Regions from separate parts of the Ciceribacter azotifigens genome, predicted to be linked through region 3. Evidence: riboswitches for the same ligand, from Rfam matches in the RefSeq annotation. Region 3 holds a riboswitch; each other region holds the start of a gene.
The links. Region 3 has a riboswitch for cobalamin ahead of cobU (bifunctional adenosylcobinamide kinase/adenosylcobinamide-phosphate guanylyltransferase). Riboswitches for the same ligand answer to the same signal wherever they lie in the genome.
Positions count from the first base shown of each region.

Region 1 (3,901 bases), on a different contig from region 3:
CGTGACGGCCAGCGCGGCAACGGCATCGGCCATCATCTGGTGAAACGCGCCCGCGAGGTTGCCCGCAGCGCCGGCTGCGACTACCTTTCGGTGAGTGCCGCGACCGGCAACTTCGCCGCCCATCGCTTCTACGAGCATCTCGATTTCGTGCCGCGTCCCGTGACCGGCATGCGCTACCTGCAGGCCCTCGCCTGAACGGAAACCAGGACGGAGACGGTTCATGACCCGCATTGCGATTGCCCTTGCCGAAGACTTCGCCGACTGGGAATGCGCCCTGCTGATGGCGACGGCCCGCGCCTATCTCGGCGTTGAGGTGTTGACCGCCTCGCCCGACGGCCGGCCGGTCACCTCCATGGGCGGGCTGAAAGTGACGCCCAACCTCTCCTTCGCCAATCTCGATCCGGCACGCTTCGACGCGCTGGTGCTGCCGGGCGGCCTCTCCTGGGAAAAGGGAACGGCGCCGGACTTTTCGCCCCTCCTCCACGCCTTCCATGAGGCAGGCAAGGTCGTCGGCGGCATCTGCGCGGCGGCAAGCGCCGTCGCCGCCTCCGGCATCCTCGACGGCGTCGCCCATACCGGCAATTCACTCGCCTCGCACCAAAAATATCCCGGCTATCACGGCGCGGAACGCTACGTGGATCGGCCCGAGGCGGTCTCGGACGGCAAGGTGGTGACGGCACCCGGCAATTCGCCGATCACCTTCACAACAGAGATCCTGAAGGCGCTCGATCTCTGGAGCCCTGAGGCCGAGGCCGAAATCGGGGTCTTTTCGGCCGAGCACCGCTGAGCGCGGTCATCAGCCTGCACGCAGCATCCGCAGTGCGCGGCGAATCTCGCGGCTGTTCAGGTTGAAGGCGTTGCCGGGAACGGGGCCACGCCCCGCCTTCTCGTCCGCGGCCGCCTCGAAGGCAGCGCGATGGCGTATAAACCATCTCATGCAGTCCTGCGCGGTCGGCGAGGCATTCCTCGTCAGGGCGCGAAAGGCGAGCCGGTGGACGAAGCAGCGGCTGCCGGAGGCGGGATGCGAAAAGACCAGCGCATCGAGATCGATGCGCCAGTCGTAGTCGAAGATGCCGGCCATGGCGGCCTCAGGCCTCCAGCCGCTGGCGGAGATAGCCCGACAGGCTGCCGAGCAGCGCCCAGAAGACGAGGCTCGTCAGGGTGGCGACGACCACGAAGCGGCGCGACAGCGCCTCCGGCGCGAGTGCCGCCTCGCCTTCCGGCGCGAGCGGAGCGCCGACGACATGCGGCAGCGCGATCAGCACCAGTGCCGCGGCCGCCGCCCAGGGCGTGCGCTTGAAGTAGAGGAGCGCTATGCCGGCCGCGGTCGCGATCGCAGTCGCGATCCACCAGACCTGCCGCTCGCCGAGCGGGGCAGCCGGCGTGCCCGGCAGCTCCGGATGGAGTCCGAGCGTAGGCGCGAGCATGACGGCGGCAAAGCCGCAAAGCCCCCAGGCAAGCCCGGTCCGCCAGCCCGCCGGCTGGCGCGTCGCCTGCATGAGCCCGTTCAGCACCAGCGCGAAGCCCGTCGCGGTGAGCACGTTGGCGATGAGCGTTGCGAAATGCCGCTCGAAACCGTCGGCCGGTGCCCAGGCATCCGCCGCGTGTTCATGCTCGTGGGACGCCGGGGAAGCCGCGGTTTCCGCGCCTGCCGCCGCGCCATGGTCATGGCCGTCATGCCCGCCAGGGTCGGAGGGCGCCGGTGCGGGGGTCTCGTAGACTTCGGCGGCGAAGATCAGCGGCTCGGTGCCGACATACTGCACGATGCTGATGACCGCGCCGACGATCAGCCCGACCAGCGCCGAGACGAAGACCAGCGATCGGAAGAGGTGCATCACGGCCGCCCGTCAGTGGCAGGGGAAGGCGTTCGCGTGCCGCGCGTCGTGGGCGGCATTGTGAACCACGTCCAGCTGCGAGAAGCCGACGAAACCGACGATGAAGAGGCCGAATAGAACGCTCATCATCGAGGGCAGCAGCGCGCCGGCCTTGAGGCCGGAAGTGGAAAGGGTGGAAGCGGCAGTGTTTGCGGTCATGTTTGTCCCTCCGAGGAGCATGAAAACTCGTCACCCTGGACGGAGGCGAAGGACAGGACCGGTCTGACGGCGCGTCTCCCGACAGGAGCAAGCGCATCGACGGCTGCCCGGAACAACCCCGTCCGGCAGGCGGTTCAGTGCGATGGCAGGTCTCCTGGCTCGCGGGTCATCACGTCCGGACGGCCTTCCCGGATATCTCCAGTGGCCTTGGCGCCGGACGTTCTCCGCTCACAGTTGCGGGGGCAGCCACGAATCGGGTCCCTCTGGGGTCTCCCCTATCGTATTCCCTATTATTCCCCGAGGCAGCGCGGCCTCCAAGGAACCATCTTGCCGAATATCAACTCTCCGGCAGCCGCCGTCAATGGCGCACCGGTGGTTTTTCCGACCAGTTCTGGAGCGTCGTCTTGATGAGAATGAGGGCGGCCCGCTCAGCCTCGTCGCGCTCGGCGGGATCGACGATCACCTTCAGCCGCACCTGGAGAGCGCCGACCGTTTCCATGACCCAGCGATGCAGCATGGGATCGGGATAGCGGTCGAGCAATCGGCCAAGCGCCTGCTCCATCCGTCGCCTCTCCAGGCTCATTCCCCGCCCCCTTTGCGTGTTCCGAATCTCGGGAGACTAGCGGCGGCGGGCTTGCGTGGCGCTGGAGCCTCGACGCCGCCATGTTGCGCATCGGCAACAGAATTGTCGCAAAATCTGCAATTCGCGATTGCAGGCTTGATGATCGGCAAATCTCGTGTACGTTACCAGCATCCGCAATTCACAACACAGGAGGCGTGACATGACACTCAATACCACATCCGCGCGCCTCTTCGGCGGAACGGCTTCTACGACGGCTGCCATGTATGTGCCGATGCTGCGCCGAACTTTCGTCTGCGGCTTCTAAAGCCCGGATTTCCGCCGCCCAGGCACCCCCAAACTCATCTTGAAGTGACCGGTTGATACGGCTCGCACCTCTGTGCGTATCCGCGTCTGCGCCGGTCATCCATCGCAACTTCGAAAGGACCTGGCCGCATGGGCGCGCCGGGACGGAAGATCATGCACAAAGAACACGCATTGGTTGTTGATGCCCTGCCCGTCGTCGCCGACGAACTCTGCCGGAAATTCGGTTTCTGGAGGAGCACGCTGGCGCTCGTCGCGGCGGCCCACCGGCGCCGGAGGATCGAGGGACAGCTCTCGCATTTTTCGAATCGCCTGCGCCGTGACGTCGGCCTTCCGGAGGCCTACGATCCCCGAGGCGAGGCGACGTTCACGCTCTGGGACATCCGGCTGTGACGACGGCACCGGGCGGTGCCGCAGGGCCTTTATGCCGGCCGCGGAATGATCGGGCGACCGGTCATTCCGCAGCTGCCCGCCGCCCATCCTATTCCACCGCAGGAACGGCCTTCAGATAGGCGGCGATCGCCGCGCGGTCCTCGGCCGGCAGCTCGGCCATGTTCTTCTGCACCTCGACCATCGCACCGCCGACGCTGTCGAAAGCCGGGGTGAAACCGGTTTCGAGATAGGTGGCGATATCCTCCTCGGTCCATGAGCCCATGGTCTTCGAGCCGGGGGTGATGTTCGGGATCGTACCCTTGCCCTCCGGGTTCGGGCCGCCGGCGAGCCACAGCCCGGCCTTGAAGCCGCCGAAACCGTCACGCGGGGTGTGGCATTCGCCGCAATGGCCCGGCCCTTCGACGAGGTATTGGCCGCGCTTCGCCGCATCGGAGGCACCGGCGAGTTCGACGCGCGGGCCGGCCGAGAAATAGAGGAACTTCCAGCCGCCGAGCAGCAGGCGCTGGTCGAAGGGGAAGGAGAGCGCGTGTTCCGGCGCCGTCTTGTCGCTCGCCGGCAGCGTCTTCAGGAAGCCGAAAAGGTCGTTGACGTC
Region 1 is NZ_JBLQTA010000001.1:17,656-21,556, forward strand. Features, by position in the region: gene ACM6UT_RS00110 (GNAT family N-acetyltransferase) at 1-195, shown strand, start outside; gene ACM6UT_RS00115 (type 1 glutamine amidotransferase family protein) at 221-787, shown strand; gene ACM6UT_RS00120 (hypothetical protein) at 797-1,081, opposite strand; gene ACM6UT_RS00125 (CbtA family protein) at 1,089-1,835, opposite strand; gene ACM6UT_RS00130 (CbtB domain-containing protein) at 1,848-2,033, opposite strand; cobalamin riboswitch at 2,161-2,375, opposite strand; gene ACM6UT_RS00135 (hypothetical protein) at 2,392-2,616, opposite strand; gene ACM6UT_RS00140 (DUF1127 domain-containing protein) at 3,073-3,309, shown strand; gene ACM6UT_RS00145 (c-type cytochrome) at 3,398-3,901, opposite strand, start outside.
Region 1: another riboswitch for cobalamin. It lies ahead of ACM6UT_RS00130 (CbtB domain-containing protein); the one in region 3 lies ahead of cobU (bifunctional adenosylcobinamide kinase/adenosylcobinamide-phosphate guanylyltransferase).

Region 2 (3,901 bases), on a different contig from region 3:
CGGTGGGAACCGCCCGTTTTGCCCTCACCGAAACCCGCCTCGGGCTCATCCCCGCAACCATCGGTCCCTTCGTCGTTCGCCGTATCGGCGAGGGCTACGCCCGGCAGGTTTTCTTCACGGCCAAACCGTTCGACGCCGCCTTCGCCCTGAGATGTGGCCTCGTCTCCAGCGTCACGGAACCAGAACAACTGGATGCCTGCGTCGAGGTTGAAGTCGCAGCGATCCTGAAGACGCGGCCGGGGGCGGTCGCAGCGGCAAAAGCGCTTTGTCTGGAACTCGGTGGCCAGAGCCTCTCAGGGCACTTCGAGCGGACCGCGGAACTGCTCACGGACCGCTGGGAAAGTGCAGAGGCCGCAGAAGGCATCGAGGCCTTCCTCGCCAGATAGTAGATGCCTGCATGCCCGGGGAGGGATCTCCCCATCCCTCCCCGAGGCCACTATGACTTCCAGGTGAATGCCGGTGACGGCCCGGCGTCCACGCCGGCTGTCAGGCTGCGCCGCTGTCCACGCCGGCTTCGGCAAACGTGGCCATGCCGAGGTGGCAACGCAGGGCGGCCTTTGCGAGAATTGCGCCCAGCACCGCCCCGGTTCCTTCCCCAAGCCTGAGGTCGAGATCGAGAAGCGGCCGGTGACCGAGGTGGGTGAGAAGTCGCCGGTGGCCGGGCTCCATGGAGGCGTGTCCCACCATGCAATGCGCAAGAGCGTCTACGCCGCTGCAATACAGGGCAAGGGCGGCGGCGGAGCATATGAATCCGTCGAGCATGACCGGGATCGAAAGCAGGCGCGCGGCGAGAATGGCGCCAGCCATGGCGGCGATCTCGCGTCCACCGAGTATCCGCAGGGCGTCCAGACCGTCATCGATCGCCTCCCGATGGCGTTCGACCCCCTCTGAGATGATCTCGGCCTTTCGCTTCAGGACGTCATTGGAGACGCCTGAGCCGCGGCCACACCATTCGACGGCGGGGCCGCCGAGGAGCGCAAGGCACAGAGCCGAAGCCGATGTCGTGTTTCCGATGCCCATCTCTCCGGGACACAGGATGCTGGCATCCGGCCGCACGGCGTGCATTCCCGCATTGAAAGCTTCCAGGAACTCGCTTTCCGTCATGGCGGGCGCGTGCAGGAAGTTCCTGACCGGTCGGGAAAGGTCCAGGGGAACGACCGTCATGCTGGCCCCCAGTTCGGCGCTCAACTGGTTGATCGCAGCGCCCCCTCTCTCGAAATTGAGGACCATCTGCTCTGTGACGACTGGCGGATAGGCGGAGACGCCTGCCTCGGCGATGCCGTGATTGCCGGCGAAGACGCAGGTTTGCGGCCGGTCCATGACCGGCGGGTAGCGCCCTTGCCAGCGGGCAAGCCAGGCGACGGTCTCCTCGAGCCGCCCGAGGCTTCCGGGTGGCTTGGTCAGCATGCCCTCACGGGTGGCGGCGGCCTCCGCGGCTCGCGCGTCGCCTTGTGGAAGCTGGCTTAGCGCCTTTCGCAAGGCGGCGACGGTTTCAAAGGACTGGGTTGGTTGTTGCCCCGAAGTGAGGCTCATTTCTGCAGACATACGGGTCCTCCACGTGACGCCGATCATTCCACCGTTTGCCATCGGGCGGATTTCGGTTGCGGATCAACTCGTCTTCTGACTTCCAGCGTGGCCGGGTTCAGGCACCTTCCCGTCCAGGGCCGGACAGTGGCGGACAAAGCCTCCTGAGACTCGTATCTGGTTACAGCGGCGGGACCGTCTCGGAATTTCACCGAGTTCCGTTAGTTGTCGAAACGTCTGTAACCAGCGCCTTGCCCTTGAGCAACGGATGCTTGCTTCATCTCTGGTAGAATCCGGATACTTCGACACCGAAAAGACCCCTGAATTTGCGCCGTCGCAAAGAGCCTCTTTGGAGACGTTCAGACGGGCATGGGGCGTTCGAGCAAGGCGCGCTGATGGAGGCCGGGCGCATGGCCTCGGCAATGCGTGTATTCTATCGCACCACCCACAATGTCGCCGAGGGAGCAGGTGCCGCGCCGCTCGCCGCCCTTCTCCAGGAGCGCAACGCCATGCGCGGGAAGAGGACCGGCATCATTCTCAGCGGCGCCAATGTGGATGCCGACCTCTTCCGGATGGTGCTCGCGGGGGAGACGCCGCGGGTTGCGTGAGCCGGTCGTCACTTCAACGGGACGGCAAGCCCGCGCTTCAGCGTCTTCAGCACGACGTGGGTGGTGAATTTGCGGACATTCGGGTTCTCGTTCACCAGCCGCTCGGCGAGGGTATCGAAGTCGTCGATCGATCCACAGACGACGACGAGCGTGTAGTCGCCGCGGCCCGTGATGCACCAGGCTTCCTGCACCTCCGGCGTCCTCGCAATCCACTGATGAAGGTTGGCCATGAGCTCCGGCCGGTCCCGCTCGAGTTCGAGCTCGACGAGCAGGGTGACGCCGAGTCCCACCTTTTTCGGGTCGACGATCGAGACGTCGCCGAGGATGACCTTCTGCTCCCGCAACCGCTGCAGCCGCCGCTGCGCCGAGGACGGCGAAAGACCGGTGCGCGCAGCGATGTCCTCGATTGTCGCGCGGGCATCCTCCTGCAGGATGGCCAGGATCTCCCGGTCGACGGCGGTGACGTGTTCGGGTGATCCATTCGAGGTTGCGCGCTTTCTGGGTGAACTATCCATCTGGCTGGCTCTGTTTGACGAATTTTCCCGATCCGGACAGCTATGCTGCCCACATGACTGATTTGCAACATCTCCCCAGCATCGACGGCATCCTTTCCGCCTATGACGCGATCGATCCACTCTTTGTCGACACGCCGCTCATCCGGCATGACGCAGCCGATGCCGAACTTCGGCTCACGCTTCACGCCAAGGTGGAGACGCTGAACCCGCTCCGTTCCTTTAAGGGGCGCGGAACCGATTGGCTTCTCCAGACGATGTCGTCCACCGGCATTCCGCTCGTGGCGGCCTCTGCCGGAAACTTCGGCCAGGGGCTCGCCCATGCGGCTGCCAAGCGGGGACGCAAGGCGATCATCTTCGCGGCGACAAATGCCAACCCGCTGAAGATCGCCGCCATGCGCGGGCTTGGAGCCGAGGTGCTCCTCCACGGCGAGGATTTCGATGCAGCGAAGGTCGAGGCGCGCCGCTTCTCTGCCGAGAAGGGTTATGCCTTCGTCGAGGACGGCGCCCATGCGGCTATCGCCGAGGGTGCTGGCACGATCGCACTCGAGCTCACGAGGCAGAGCGAGAAACGTGGCATCGCGCTCGACGCCATGCTCGTGCCCCTCGGCAATGGTGCTCTTCTGACGGGCGTTGGTACATGGATCAAGGCGAGGATGCCCTCTTGTCGCGTGATCGGTGTCGTCGCCGCGAAAGCCCCGGCGATGCTCCTTTCCTGGGAGCGCGGCGAGTATCTTCCAACACCGTCGGCACCAACGAGCGCCGACGGTATCGCCGTTCGTGAACCGGTCCCATACGCGCTCGAATCGATGAAGATGACAGTCGACGATGTATGGACTGTCGGCGAAGAAACGATCCGGTCGGCGATGCGCTTTTGCCAGCAGCACTACGGCCTCGTCGTGGAGCCCGCCGGCGCGGCCGGTGTGGCCGCCGCACTGGAACACCGGCAGAGGCTCAAGGGAGAATCCGTCGCGACGATCCTCTGCGGCGGCAACGTGCCGCAGTAGCCAAGCAAAATCCAGAGCGGACTCATGCTCCGCTCTAGTGACATGGCTTCGACAGGCTCGGACGAGAGGAGTGAAGAGCTAGTCGAACTCGATGAGCAGCTCTGCGGGATTTGTTTGACCTTCAGATCACTGGAGGAGAGGCTTGTCGTCAGCAGCGTCGGTGAGCGTTTGGCCAACATCCGGCGGCGATGCCGGCTTTTGCGGATCCTCGACGACATGCAGCGGCGCGGAGATGGTCGTTGCCGCGACC
Region 2 is NZ_JBLQTA010000006.1:21,577-25,477, forward strand. Features, by position in the region: gene ACM6UT_RS10830 (crotonase/enoyl-CoA hydratase family protein) at 1-386, shown strand, start outside; gene cobT (nicotinate-nucleotide--dimethylbenzimidazole phosphoribosyltransferase) at 487-1,545, opposite strand; cobalamin riboswitch at 1,616-1,744, opposite strand; gene ACM6UT_RS10840 (hypothetical protein) at 1,935-2,132, shown strand; gene ACM6UT_RS10845 (Lrp/AsnC family transcriptional regulator) at 2,141-2,647, opposite strand; gene ACM6UT_RS10850 (threonine ammonia-lyase) at 2,701-3,651, shown strand; gene ACM6UT_RS10855 (alpha/beta hydrolase) at 3,778-3,901, opposite strand, start outside.
Region 2: another riboswitch for cobalamin. It lies ahead of cobT (nicotinate-nucleotide--dimethylbenzimidazole phosphoribosyltransferase); the one in region 3 lies ahead of cobU (bifunctional adenosylcobinamide kinase/adenosylcobinamide-phosphate guanylyltransferase).

Region 3 (3,901 bases):
GTCGATCGCCTCCTCGCCGTCGCTGATCGAGCCTTTCTGGGCTAGGAGAAGATGCATGGCTGCTTCGCTTCTCCAAGAGTTCGCGTCGAGGCGTATCGCGTTGACAACATCCCCCTCTGGCCTGCCGGCCATCTCCCCCACAAGGGGGGAGATCGGAAGCCGACAAGTCGCGCCTGCTGCCAGACCCTTCTGAGCCATGCTCCGAACGACCGCCCGTCTTCACTGCTGACGGAACGACCGAGCGTCTCCGCATTCCGGTCTCCCCTCTTGTGGGGGAGATGGCCGGCAGGCCAGAGGGGGGTAACGCTTCGCACCATGGTTAAACCGTTTTTCAACCCGCCGCCTTCTCCACCGCCTCGACCACTGCCGCGAAATCCCATTCGTGCAGACCGATGAGGACGAGGTGGGTCTCCCGCTTCTCGCCGGCGGCCCAGGGTCGGTCGAAATAGGTGTCGATCCGCGAGCCGACCGCCTGGACGACGAGCCGCATCGGCTTGCCGGGCACGTCGACGAAGCCCTTGAGGCGCAGGATGTCGTGTGCCTCGATGATGGCCCTCAGCCGTTCGACGAAAGCGGCCGGATCGGCGATCGCCGGAAGCCGCAGCGCAAAACTCTCGAACTCGTCGTGGTCGTGGTGATGCAGGTGGTCGTGTCCCTCGCCGGAGGCGTGCGCTGCCTCGTGCTCCAGCTCGTGATGCGACTTGCGGTTTTCGATATCGGCCTCCGAACCGGCACCGAGGCCGAGAAGCACGATCGCCGGAACTTCACCGTTCCTCGCCTCGATCAGCGTCGGCTTTCGGTTGATCCGACCGGCCACCTCGGAGCGGACCGCGGCAATCCCCTCACCGTCCAGAAGGTCCGTCTTGTTGAGAACGATCAGGTCGGCGCAGGTGAGCTGGTCCTCGAAGAGCTCCTCGAGCGGGCTGTCGTGGTCGAGCGAGGCATCCTGCTCGCGCATCGCGTCGACCCGATCGTGGTCGTCGGCAAAGCGGCCGGCCGCCACCGCGGCACTGTCGACCACAGTCACGACGCCGTCGACGGTCACGCGGGTGCGGATGTCCGGCCAGTTGAAGGCGGCGACCAGCGGCTGCGGCAGGGCGAGGCCGGAGGTCTCGATGACGATGTGATCCGGCCGCTCGTCGCGTTCCAGCAGACGCTGCATGGTCGGCACGAAATCGTCGGCCACTGTGCAGCAGATGCAGCCATTGGTGAGTTCGATGATGTCGTCCTCGGTGCAATTGTCGGCACCGCAGCCCTTCAGCACCTCGCCGTCGACCCCGAGGTCGCCGAATTCGTTGATGATGAGCGCGATCTTCTTGCCGTTGGCGTTCATCAGCATGTTGCGGATGATCGTTGTCTTTCCGGCGCCGAGAAAGCCGGTGATGACGGTTGCCGGGATCTTCTGCTGCAGCATGGTTCAACCCTTCATTTTCAGCGGCAGTCCCGCCGCGACGAAATAGACTTCGGTCGCGACCGCCGCGACCATCTGATGGAGCCGTCCTGCATGGTCGCGGAATTCGCGCGCCATGCGGTTTTCCGGCACGATGCCGAGCCCGACCTCGTTCGAGACGAGGATGAGCCGCGCCTGAAGCGTCGGCAGGACCGAGACGAGGCGCGCGCTTTCAGCGGCGACATCGCGTTCGTCCAGCATCAGGTTCGTGACCCAGAGCGTCAGGCAGTCGACGAGCACGACGCGACCCGGCGCATCAATGCGCCGGAGAACGCCGACGAGGTCGACCGGCTCCTCATGGGTCGTCCAGAGCCCGCCGCGACCTTCGCGATGCAATGCAATGCGTTCGCGCATCTCGTCGTCGAAGGCGCGTCCGGTAGCGACATAATGGCGTTCGAGCCCGCTCGCCTCGGCAAGCGTCTCCGCATGCCGTGACTTGCCCGAACGGGCACCGCCGAGCACGAAGACGCAGTGGCCGTCAGCCGCGCTCAAGGGCGGACCTCAGCGGCAGAGCGCCGGAAAGACGGACATAGGAAGAGGCCGGGCGCGCGGCCCGCCAGAAAGAATGTGGAAATGCGGGATCGCACGATCCCGCCGTCACAAGATGTCGCCACGACAACCTCCGTGCTGGCAACGGGGACTTTTCCCCAGGATGGGCTTTCAAAGCCCGGCACGGGTGGCAGGTCTCCTGGCTCGCGGTTGAGGCGCCTAGCGCCAGCGGGTCTCTCTCACCTTCCCGGAGCTTCGAGGCGACACGAAGGGCGGACGATTCGTAGAAATAGAGGCGTCCCGGCCCCGGCTGTTCGTGTCGCCACTCCAGTGGCTTTTCCGGTTTCGCCGAAGAACCCGCCGTCCACCTCTTGCGGACCCGTCGCGGATATTCCGGCTCGCCGGATGAAGGACCCTCACCGCTCTACAGTCGCGGGGTCGGCTGCGATTGGCAGGCCCGGCTTGGGTCCCCACCGTCGCATTCCCTTTTGCGTTCCGCCCCGCAATCGACGGCGCGGAAACCATCCGAATGAGAAACTGCTTAGGCGCAAGCGGCAGTGAAGTCAATTCGAAGGGAATCGGCCGTGCAGACCGTGGCGATCATCCTCACCGTCGGCCCGACGGCATGGTCAGTGCGAAGAGCGAGCGAATGCGCGCGGCAATCACTTCGGCGAGCGCCTCCGCCTCGAAATCCGGATTTTCCGTTCCGCTCATCACCGGGAAGGTTGCGGTGGCGACGGGCGAACCGTCTATGACCGAAACGGCCGTTACGGTGACCGTCGCCTCGCTGCGGCGGTTGAGCGGAGAAATGTCCGGCCTGTAGGAGCCGATCCGCACGGAAAGTACCACCGGCGGCGCCTCCGGCCGCGGCACGGTCGCAGCGATCGCCGCGGCAATGCGGCTGTCGGTACTGACGATTACCACCTTCGGCACCCGGATATCGGCAAGCACTGTCAGGTCGCGGACGTCATAGACCTTGGGCGACGTGAAAAGCCCCGCCCCGGCGATGCTGCACGACGACAGCAGCGCGGAAAGGAGAAGGGCGATGGCGGCATGGCAGAACCGCAGAAACATGACAGGCTGATCCGACCCCGATTCGCTTCGGAGAAGCCTGTCATCATTATGGTTAGCGCTGCGTTAAGCGGTAGCCCGCACGGCCCGGAACAGCCGCGCCGCGGCGTCCATCTCTTCGAAGCGCTTGGCCCGGCGGGCCTGCGCCTCCTCGTCCACGCCCCAATGCTCCTCCGTCCAGTCCTCATCGAGATGGGCGAGTGCCCAGACCTCGGGAACGGAAAGGAAGCCTTCGGCGAAGGCGAGCGTCAGGATCGCCGAACCGGTCAGCGTGGTCACCACGTGCAGCGCGGCGAGTTCGAACGGCGTCCGGTAGGCGCTGAGCGCCGAAGCGAAGGCATCGATCGCCGCCTGTGGCTGCGCCTGATGCACAATGCCGGCGGCGAGAACGAAGCGGGCACCGTGGGCGGAAGCCACCCAGTCGATCACCCGTCCCCACTGCCTCGCCTGGCGTTCGACGAGTTCCTGCGGCGATTCCGCGTGGTAGCAGAGCAGGTCGTTGCCGGCGTAGCGCACGATATCCTCGAACACGGCGTCGACCTGATCGGCGACGGCGTCTATCGCCGTGTTGGCAAGCCGGGTCGTCGGCATCGTCGCCGGGTCGATCGTCTCGCCCTGGGCGCGCCACTCCGAAGCGACGAGTTCGGCAGCCTCGGCCGTCGGCAGCCGGAGAGCACGTTTCGCCGGCGTCTTCACGCCGCGTCCGTCGAGCACGACGGCGACACCGTCATCCTCACTCAGCGTGCCGACGTCGGTGTAGAAGCGCTTGGCCTGCGGCCGCTGCATCTGGATCTGCGCCCGGCGCACCGGGTCCGGATCGCTTGGCTCGGGGCCGAAATCGCTGAGAAGGTCACGCATCGACGGTTCCTTTCATGACGTGGGCCAAAAGGT
Region 3 is NZ_JBLQTA010000004.1:121,684-125,584, forward strand. Features, by position in the region: gene cobN (cobaltochelatase subunit CobN) at 1-57, opposite strand, end outside; gene cobW (cobalamin biosynthesis protein CobW) at 332-1,414, opposite strand; gene cobU (bifunctional adenosylcobinamide kinase/adenosylcobinamide-phosphate guanylyltransferase) at 1,418-1,942, opposite strand; cobalamin riboswitch at 2,112-2,480, opposite strand; gene ACM6UT_RS07940 (hypothetical protein) at 2,546-3,013, opposite strand; gene ACM6UT_RS07945 (ATP12 family chaperone protein) at 3,077-3,868, opposite strand; gene ACM6UT_RS07950 (HAD-IA family hydrolase) at 3,861-3,901, opposite strand, start outside.

Region 4 (3,901 bases), 110 kb from region 3:
CAACAAGAACGGTTTCAAGAGCGTGGTGATCGGCCTTTCGGGCGGCATCGATTCGGCGCTCTGTGCAGCGATCGCGGTCGACGCGCTCGGCGCCGAGAGGGTGCGGACCGTCATGCTGCCCTACCGGTACACCTCGGAAAGCTCGTTCTCGGATGCCGCGGCCTGCGCCAAGGCGCTCGGTTGCCATTACGACATTGTGCCGATCGGCGAGCCCGTCGATGCCTTCATCTCGGCGCTCTCTGAGCTCTTCGAGGGAACCGAACCGGGCGTCACGGAGGAGAACCTGCAGGCGCGCACGCGCGGCACGATCCTCATGGCGATCTCCAACAAGTTCGGCGCCATGGTCGTGACGACCGGCAACAAGTCGGAAATGTCGGTCGGCTATGCGACGCTCTACGGCGACATGAACGGCGGCTTCAATCCGGTCAAGGACCTCTACAAGATGCAGGTCTACGCGCTTTCTGGCTGGCGCAACAAGAACGTGCCGCAGGGCGCGCTCGGGCCCGCGGGCGAGGTCATTCCGGCCAACATCATCTCCAAGGCGCCGTCCGCGGAGTTGCGGCCGAACCAGACCGACCAGGATTCGCTGCCGCCCTATCCAGTGCTGGACGACATCCTCGAATGTCTCGTCGAGCAGGAGATGTCGGTCGAAGAAATCGTCGCGCGCGGCCACGACGTTGCGACCGTCCACCGGATCGAACATCTGCTCTACCTTGCCGAATACAAGCGCCGGCAGTCGGCGCCTGGCGTCAAGATCACCCGGAAGAACTTCGGCCGCGACCGGCGCTACCCGATTACCAACCGGTTCCGGGACCGCTGATCCCGCCGATCCCGACAGGAGGCGAGCATGCGCAGTTCCGTAGAGATATTCGACTGCAAAAGCCGCACCTCCAGGGTCGTCTGGCAGACGGAGGCGCTGGTCGAGGCACCGAACTGGACGCCGGACGGTGTATATCTGGTGATCAACGGCGACGGCCTGATCTACCGGCTGCCGATCGATGGAAGTGTGCTGCCGGAGCGGATCGATACGGGCTTTGCCGGCGCGTGCAACAACGACCACGGGCTTTCCCCCGATGGCACCATGCTCGCGATCTCCGACAAGACCGAACACGGCAAATCGTGCATCTATGTCCTGCCGGCGGCGGGCGGCGTGCCGCGGCAGGTGACCGCGAGGCTGCCGTCCTACTGGCACGGCTGGTCGCCCGACGGGTTGCAACTCGCCTATTGCGGAATCCGCGACGGCGAGTTCGGCATCTACACGATCTCCGCCGATGGGGGCGAGGAGAGGGAGCTGATCCGCGGCGGCGGGCACAATGACGGCCCTGATTATTCGCCGGACGGGCAGTGGATCTACTTCAACTCCGATCGCAGCGGGCTCATGCAGATCTGGAAGATCCGGCCCGACGGCACCGGGCTCACGCAGGTGACCGACGACGGCCTTGCCAACTGGTTTCCGCACCCCGCACCGAAAGGCGACGCGCTCGTCTTCCTCTCCTATGGGGCGGATGTCGAAGGCCATCCGCGCGACAAGCAGGTTTCGATCCGGCGGATGGATATCACGACGGGAAAGACGGAAACGCTCATCGAGCTCTTCGGCGGACAGGGCTCCTTGAACGTGCCGAGCTGGTCTCCCGACGGCGACGCCTTCGCTTATGTCCGCTATTTCCCCGTCGAGTGAAACCGGGTTGCACGTAGTCGGACTTGCCACCGGCGGCGAACTGTGAACAATCGGCTGCGTCAGGTGCCCGCCGGCAAGGCGGGAGAATCGGGAATCCGGTGACAATCCGGAACGTGCCCAACGCTGTGTGGCGGATGCCTGTCGCAAGGAACCGGTCTTCCGGTTCGCGTCACTGGCCTTTTGGCCGGGAAGGCGGCGACGGGCAGCGGAAGCCGAGTCAGAAGACCGGCCTGGCAAGATAGACTTGGCCCGCGCGGACGGCGGGCGGTCCTTTGCATTGTTGGGGATTTGACGATGCCGGACGAGCCGATGGACCATATGGTCCGAGCCGGCGCCTTCTCCGTTGAGGAGCGCGCCACCATTTACAAAGCCATAGAGACCCGCCGCGACGTGCGCGACCAGTTCCTGCCGGACCCTCTGCCGGACGATCTCGTCTGGCGGCTGCTGTCCGCTGCCCATCACGCGCCGTCGGTCGGCTTTATGCAGCCGTGGAACTTCATTCTCGTGCGCGATGCCGAGCGGCGCGAGGAAGTCTGGCGTGCATTCAGCCGCGCCAATGACGAGGCCGCCGGAATGTTCTCGGGCAAGAAGCGTGAGGACTATCGTGCGCTGAAGCTCGAAGGCATCCGCAAGGCACCCCTCGGCATCTGCGTAACCTGCGACCCGACGCGCGGCGGTCCGGTCGTCCTCGGCCGCACGCACAATTTCAGCATGGACCGCTACTCGACCGTCTGCGCGATCCAGAACCTCTGGCTTGCGGCGCGCGCCGAAGGCGTCGGCGTCGGCTGGGTCAGCATCTTCCACGAGGACGAGCTCAAGCGGATTCTCTCGATCCCGGAGCATGTCGAGGTGATCGGCTGGTTCTGCCTCGGCTACGTGGACGCGCTTTACGGAGAGCCGGAGCTGGCGGTGAAGGGCTGGCGGCAGCGCCTGCCGCTTGAGGATCTGGTTTTCTCCGAAACCTGGCAGGAGAGGTCCGTCGGCTGAGATCCGACGGACGCCGCAGGCATCCGTGCCCTACTGCTGAATGGGTTGCGGGCCGGAGAGCGCAGGATGCCTGAGGTCGATACCGCTCGTCTCGCTGGGGATGAAGACGGGGCCGACCTGGCGCACCTTCCTCTCCGCCGGGTCGTAAGGCCGCTCGACGGGCGCGGACGGAGCGGCTTGCTGGGGAAGCGATTTGCCGGTCGTCTTCAGGTCGATGACGGAAGAGCCGTAGTCGGGGACGTTCGCGCCGGCCGCCTGCTCCTTCATCTTGCGATAGAAGTCCGTGAGATTGCAGGTGCAGGAGGGTTGCTCGCCCTTGCGCCGGCTCTGGTAGGAGAACGCCGTCGGCGACTGCCGGTAGGGCCTGCCTGTCACGGTCGAGATCATCTCGCCGCTTTCTGGTTCGGTGACAGAACGGAAATAGAGCTCGGTCTCGATGCCGGGGCACATCTGCCGGCAGAGCTCCGCGTCGCGCCGGAAAGTGAGCGGCGTGGTATTCGAGGAGATCGGGAAGAAGGCCCCGTCGCAGCTGCGCACGCAAAGCGTCTGCAGGTCGCCGGCACCGTTCTGCCAGCCGCCCGTCGGCAATCCGTCCGTACCCACGCGCGGCGCCACCATGTCGAGATAGGGGGTGCGCGGAGGATCGGCAGGCGTGGTATCGGCCTCCACCGGCTCGTCGTCGCAGCGGTTGGCGTCCATCGTGTCGAGAATCTTCTGTCGGACCTCGTTGCGCTGCGTGCCACCGCTTCGCGCGGCATCGCGCCTGTCCGCAAGCTGTTGCTTTTCCGCGTCCAGCCGTTTGATGTCGGCGGAAAGCGCGACGCATTCCGGACGGTTCATCGCCGCGTAGTCGGTGACGCTCGGCGACCCACAGCGCAGGTCGAGGAAGCGCTGGCGGGCCTTGCGAATCTCGAAGTTTTGCCTGGCGATAGCGCTGGAGAAGCGTCGCATCGCTGCGGTATCTCCGACCACCTCCGGCTCGCTCACGAGGCTCGCGCGCAACCTGTCGCAGATCATCGACGCATGGGAGACAGCCGGAACAGGAAGGGTCGCAAGGACCATCACGGACAGCAGGGCGAGACTACGGCGGTACGGCAATTGGCGTTCCCGATCGGCGAATGACAGGCGTTGCTCGGATCGACTTGCCTATAGGCGCAATCATCATAGCTGGCGAGCGTCATTCCGCCAACCGGAAGCTCAATTTTGGCTTAACAGACAGCGCCGGCCGGAAGCTTG
Region 4 is NZ_JBLQTA010000004.1:232,582-236,482, reverse strand. Features, by position in the region: gene ACM6UT_RS08490 (NAD+ synthase) at 1-820, shown strand, start outside; gene ACM6UT_RS08485 (TolB family protein) at 848-1,678, shown strand; cobalamin riboswitch at 1,723-1,926, shown strand; gene bluB (5,6-dimethylbenzimidazole synthase) at 1,973-2,665, shown strand; gene ACM6UT_RS08475 (DUF2865 domain-containing protein) at 2,696-3,763, opposite strand.
Region 4: another riboswitch for cobalamin. It lies ahead of bluB (5,6-dimethylbenzimidazole synthase); the one in region 3 lies ahead of cobU (bifunctional adenosylcobinamide kinase/adenosylcobinamide-phosphate guanylyltransferase).